Regions from separate parts of the Pseudomonas sp. DNDY-54 genome, predicted to be linked through region 1. Evidence: riboswitches for the same ligand, from Rfam matches in the RefSeq annotation. Region 1 holds a riboswitch; the other holds the start of a gene.

Region 1 (3,208 bases):
GCGTTCAGGCTCCACGCGCCCCACCGCTGTTCGCCTTTCAGACCCAACTCATAGCTTTGCGACTCTTCGGGGTTCAGGCCCGGATTGCCCGCTGTGAAACCCGTGTCCGGTGCATACAGATCATTGAAGGTCGGCGCCTTGAAAGCAGTGCCATAGGAAGCGCTGAGTACCAGGTTGTCGCGCAGGTCGTAGCTCCAGCCCAGGTTGCCGGTGTCATGATTGCCAAACTGCTGGTTGTCGTCCCGGCGCACGCCAGCCACAACCCCGTGCCGTCCGAAGCGAGCCTGATACTGGAGGTAGCCACCCTGGTTGGTGCGCGAATCGATGGAATAGTCATCGCTGACGTCGATACGGTCCTGCTGGTAGTCGAAGCCGAGCGAGAGCAGTTGTTCGTCTGCCAGCGTGAAGTCGTTCTGCCAACCGAACGTGTCCCGCTTGGTATCGAACCGCGAAAAGAAGGTTCCATCTCGGAAGTTATCGCCATTGTCTTCGCTGTGGCCCGCCTGCAAGGTCACCAGCCATGCATCGAGCGGAGCAAACCGCGCACGTCCGCCCACGACTTGCTGACTGCCGTCACTGTAGGCAAAGCGGCCGCTGGTTCCGGAGGTCGTTCTCGAGTCGTAGTCGCTGTGACTCTCGACGTGCAGCCAGCTACCGTCCAGTTCCAGGCCATTGTCAAAGCGGTAACCGCCACGCAGTGAACCGGACGTTTCACGATAGCCGTCCGCGTCAGCCTCATAAGCACGCGGCGCGGAGGAACGGAACGCACGTGAGTTGATGCCGTCTGTGGATTCGCTGGCCACGCCGAGATTGAACCAGCCGTTTCCCTGCACAGCGGAGACGCCTGCCGTGCCGTCGAAGCTGGAGCGACTCCCTGCCCCGGCGGAGAAATAGGGCTTGAACCCATCCCCTTCGGCCTGACGGGTAAAGATCTGCATCACACCGCCCACCGCCTCCGAACCGTAAAGACTGGAGCGCGGCCCGCGCACCAGTTCGATGCGCTCGATGTGTTCTACCGGAATGCTTTCCAGCGAGGCGCCGCCGGCCGTGGCCGAACCGATCTTTATTCCATCCACCAGGACTAGAAGGTGCTGGCTGCTGGTGCCGCGCACATAGACCGAAGCGCTTTTGCCGCGCCCTCCATTGGTCGACACACTCACGCCTGCAAGGCCGCGCAGCAAGTCGGGCACGCTCGGCGCCTGACTGCGCGCGATGTCTTCACGAGTAATCACGGTGCTCGACGCGATACGGCTGAACGACCGCTCGGTACGGGTGGCTGTAACCACCTGCTCATCCAGGGTTAACGGCTGGGGGGTTTGGGAAAAGGACAGCGAGGAATAGCCCAGCAGCGCACAGGCTGCAGAAGCAGTAAAAGGCTTGCGAATCACATCAGGTCTCCGTCGTGCCCGCCGCACGACATGCAGTCGATAAAGGCAGACGGAGATTGCAGAGATGGGAGTGCAGGTGCAGGCAGCCGCACCCCGATCAGCGCCCGCCGCACTGCCGTGGAATGCGACAGGCCGGTCTCCGGGCTCGCGAGCGGACGCTTTGCAGCGTCCGAAAACCGCGCCTTCCCATGCCTGTGGCACAGTGGCTGTGAGCGGTTTCTTGTCTCGCCTACCGTTGCGGGGGCAGCGCCGGGATCTTCGTAAGAATGGACCGGCTTCCCTGTTTCACCCATGTGGCGTATCGCCAGGGCACCTGAAGCAGCGCGGAGGTTAGTTCAAGGCCCCGTGTAGCGCAACCGCAAGCATCTATCAGCACATGCGGACGCACTTCTCCAACGACTCACCGGAACGCCCGGCGCTGATCGGCTTCGAATGTAACAATGCCGCACCGGCATCGGCCCACCCAACCAGAGACGCCCGCCCAATGACGACCATCGTGCAGATCTCCGACACCCACTTCGGCACCGAGCAACCGGCCGTGGTGCAAGCCATGGAAGATCATGTGCGCGAGCATGGCGCCGACCTGCTGATCTTTTCGGGTGATATCACCCAGCGCGCCAAGGCCGCCCAGTTTGCCGCGGCACAGGCATTCGTGCAGCGCCTGCACGGCCACGGGATTGCCGAAACGTTGGTCATTCCAGGCAATCACGACATCCCGCTGTACAACGTGTTTGCTCGCTTTCTGATGCCCTACCGAAACTATCGCCGGCACTTCGGCGAGGACCTGGAGCCGACCTTCGAAGACGATGATGTATTGATCATCGGCCTCAACACTACCCATCCGCGGCGACACAAGGATGGTTTGGTAACCGAGGAACAGGTGCGATCGGTCACGCAGCGGCTCAAGCAGACAGATCCGAACAAGCTGCGCATCGTGGTTGCGCACCAGCCCTTCGGCGCAATGGTCCTGAGTGACCTGAGCAACCTGCAGCACAACGCCGATGATGCGCTGCACCGCTGGGCCGATCAGGGTCTGGATCTGGTGATGGGCGGACATATCCACTTGCCCTATGTGCTGCCGTTGTCCAGGCAATACCCAGGGCTCTCGCGGGAGATATGGATGGTGCAGGCCGGCACCACGCTGTCGTCGCGGGTTCGCGGCACCTCGCCAAACTCGTTTAACCGTTTAAAACTTCATCCAGGCGCCGATAAGAAAGCCTGTGTAGAACGCTGGGATCTGCTGGATGATCGCTTCGTGCTGGGCTCGCATTTCAACCTGCATTGGTAGACCAGCGGGCCGTTTTTCAGCCCACTGACCAACATGGACCTCAGCCGATCGCCGCAGCAGCCGCCAGACCGGTGAGGTAAACCCCGACAAAGCCAAGGTTGAACGCAACGAATAGGTATAGGCTGTAGCGAAGGTAGCTACCGAAGGTCAGCCCCGGCACCTTGCTCATGGCGACAATGCCGGCCGCAGAACCGATCACCAGCAACGAACCGCCCACACCCACCGAATACGTCAACACCATCCACTCGGCGACGCCCATTTCAAGACCGGACTTCAGCAACGCAGCGGTCAGCGGCACGTTGTCGATCGCCGCGGACAGGACACCCATCAGGTAATTGGCCATGACCGCCGGGATCTGGTCGTAGATGTGTACCAGCCCGTCAAGGACCTGAATCTCTTTGAGCATACCGACGAGCAACAGGATGCCGAGGAAGAACAGCAGCGTTTCGAACTCAACCTGTCGGACGTACTCCAGAATCGGGTCGGTTTCGATGTCGTCACTGAAGAAGCGCGCCACCAGAAACATGATCGA
Region 2 (3,208 bases), 2.0 Mb from region 1:
CACGCTGTTCGAGGAGCTTGGCTGGAATTACATCGGCCCCATCGACGGTCACGATCTGCCCACCCTGATCGCGACACTGCGCAACATGCGCGACCTTCCCGGACCGCAATTCCTGCACGTGGTCACCAAGAAAGGAAAAGGTTTCGCCCCGGCGGAAGTGGATCCAATTACCTGGCACGCCATCAGCAAACTTGAGCCTGCCGGCGGGCCAGTCGCCCCGAAAGCACCCAGCGGTCCGAAATACTCGAATGTGTTCGGCCGATGGTTATGCGACATGGCGGCCGCCGATTCCCGGCTTACCGGCATCACACCGGCGATGAAGGAAGGCTCGGACCTGATCGACTTCAGCGAGCGTTATCCGGACCGTTATTTCGACGTGGCCATTGCCGAACAGCATGCGGTCACCCTGGCGGCCGGCATGGCCTGCGAGGGCGCCAAGCCGGTGGTCGCGATCTACTCGACCTTCCTGCAGCGCGCTTACGATCAGTTGATCCATGACGTCGCGGTGCAGAATCTCGATGTGCTGTTTGCCATCGATCGCGCCGGCCTGGTCGGCGAGGATGGGCCAACCCACGCCGGGAGCTTCGATCTTTCCTACCTGCGCTGCATTCCCGGGATGCTAGTGATGACGCCGAGCGACGAGAACGAGATGCGTCGCATGCTGACCACCGGCTATCACTTCGAAGGCCCTGCCGCGGTGCGATACCCGCGCGGTACCGGCCCGAATGCATCCATTGAACCCGGCCTCGTTCCGCTGGAGATCGGCAAGGGCGTCGTCCGCCGCGAGGGCAGCAACGTCGCGCTGCTGGTGTTCGGCGTCCAGCTGGCCGACGCCCTGCGTGTCGGCGAAGCGCTCGACGCCACGGTTGTCGATATGCGATTCGTTAAACCGTTGGACCAAGCGCTGGTTCGCCAGATGGCTAACAGCCACGAGCTGCTGGTGACGATCGAAGAGAACAGCATCATGGGCGGTGCCGGCAGTGCAGTAAGTGAATACCTTGCTGCCGAGAACCTGCAGAAGCCGATCCTTCATCTGGGCCTGCCTGACTATTACGTCGAGCATGCCAAGCCCAGCGAGATGCTCAACGAATGTGGGCTCGATGCGGCCGGTATCGAAGCGGCAATCCGAACGCGACTGGCTCAGATCTAACGTTCAAACGGGTGGGTACCACGCGGCTATCGAGCAGCATGCTCCCGTTCATCGCTGTGGCGGATGCGCGCGGGCCGTTGCACCTCACCCGCTCCGGGCGCATCTAGCCCGCCATTCTGACCGCAACATTCTTCTGCAACCACGGGCTTTGCTTGTTTTTCTTCCGAGCAGCCCTTAAGGTTCCCGCGATTTCTTATCCGCCCAGGTGTGCACGACCGCAAGGTCCGCATTAAACGGGAAGCCGGTGCGCTCCAACGAGCAAGGCCGGCGCTGCCCCCGCAACGGTAATCGACCGTGATCGCACGATCACCGCCCGCTCAACCGCCACTGTGCTTAGCATGGGAAGGCGAGCGAGGTGCGAGTCGAAAGCCCGGAGACCGGCCTGGCGGATTCGACTGGTGTTGCGGAGGGCAGCACCGTCAAGCGCTGCTGCCCGTCATCCCCGCGCTTGTTCCTGCCCTCCTCAAAAGTCTGCGATCTTTTGAGGAATTCCAAGAATGAAACTGTCCCGACTTGCGCTGGCCGTGGCGCTGCTGCCGAGTGTGCAGGTGTTTGCTACTGAGCTGACACGTGAAGAAGCGTTGAAACTGTCCGATACGGTGGTTTCCGCGAACCGCGAACCGCAACGCCGCAGCCAGACCCCGGCCGCCACTACCGTCTTCAACCGAGACGATATCGAGCGGTTGCAGGTGCGCAGCGTTGCCGAACTGCTGGAGCGTGTGCCGGGCGTAAGCATCGCCCGTACCGGCGGAGCGGGAAGCCTTACCAGCCTGTTCGTGCGCGGAACCGCCAGCACCCAGACCCTGGTTCTGGTCGACGGTCAGCGTATCGCCGCTGCGTCAAGCGGCACCAACAGCCTCGAATTTCTCAGCCGCGATCAGATCGAACGGATCGAAGTCGTACGCGGCCCGCGGTCTGCGCTGTATGGCTCGGATGCCATCGGCGGGGTGGTGCAGATCTTCACTCGCCAAGGCAGCGGTCAGGAGCTTGCACCAGAGGTCCGCTTCGGCGCGGGAAGCAACGGCACCTTCGAGCGCAGCCTGAGCCTCTCCGGGGGTAATGGCCAAACTCGTTTTAACCTTGGCGCTGGGCTGGATGAAACTCAAGGTATCGACGCGACGCGCGATAGCTTCGGCGCCAATGGAGATGACGACGGCTACCGCAATCGCTCGCTCAGCCTGAACCTTGCGCACCGTTTTAATGATCAGCTTGAGGCGGGTGTCAGCGCGCTGGATCAGCGAGGCGAACTTGAGTTCGACGACACGTTCGACGGCTTTCAGCCAACAGTAGATTTTCAGCTGAGCAGCATCGCCGGGTTCGTGGACGCTGAACTCAATGATGTCTGGAACAGCCGCTTCGAGGTCGGACACAGCGAGGATAAGCGAGACACCGGAAACGACAGCCCACTGGCTCCCCCCTATTTGTTCTTCAGCTACTCGACCTATCGTGACTCGGCCAGCTGGGTAAACACGCTTCAGCTCGACCCGACTCATCAGTTATTGCTCGGTGCCGATTGGCATGAGGACCAGCTGCACAGTTCGAGCGACTTTGCCCAGGATTCACGTTGGAACCAGGCAGCCTTCATCCAGCACCGCTATACCGGCAACGCGTTCTCGACGGAGATTGGGCTGCGCCACGACAAGAACGAACAGTACGGCAGTGAGAACACTTGGAACGCGGCGCTTACCGTACCGCTGGATACCCGCAATAACGTGGTCGTTTCCTACAGCGAGGGCTTCCGCGCCCCGACGTTCAACGAACTTTATGACTCGTGGTACGGGAATCCCGACCTCGCGCCCGAAAAATCCAAGAGCTACGAGCTGCAATGGCGCAACCGCTATAGCGAAAGCGGCTCGCTGGAATTGTCGCTGTACCGCACTGACATTGAGGACGCCATCGTCTCGGACGCCTTCTGGATTCCTCAGAATGTCCAGACCGCGCGGATCAATGGCCTGGAGGCCACTCTCCGGCAGGACGCGTTCGGCTGGCAGACCAGCCTCGCTGCCGGCCTCATCGACCCACGCGATCGCGATAGCGGTCATACACTCGCCCGTCGCG

Evidence for each region. Region 1 has a riboswitch for cobalamin ahead of btuB (TonB-dependent vitamin B12 receptor). Riboswitches for the same ligand answer to the same signal wherever they lie in the genome.
Region 2: it holds a riboswitch for cobalamin, as region 1 does, so the genes downstream of both, K4O48_RS16755 (TonB-dependent receptor domain-containing protein) here and btuB (TonB-dependent vitamin B12 receptor) in region 1, are expected to answer to the same signal.

Annotation. Positions count from the first base shown of each region.
Region 1 covers NZ_CP082271.1:1,592,322-1,595,529, reverse strand. Annotated here, with positions in the region: gene btuB (TonB-dependent vitamin B12 receptor) at 1-1,385, opposite strand, end outside; cobalamin riboswitch at 1,501-1,720, opposite strand; gene K4O48_RS07510 (metallophosphoesterase) at 1,873-2,676, shown strand; gene nhaD (sodium:proton antiporter NhaD) at 2,717-3,208, opposite strand, start outside.
Region 2 covers NZ_CP082271.1:3,597,144-3,600,351, forward strand. Annotated here, with positions in the region: gene dxs (1-deoxy-D-xylulose-5-phosphate synthase) at 1-1,150, shown strand, start outside; cobalamin riboswitch at 1,337-1,551, shown strand; gene K4O48_RS16755 (TonB-dependent receptor domain-containing protein) at 1,648-3,208, shown strand, end outside.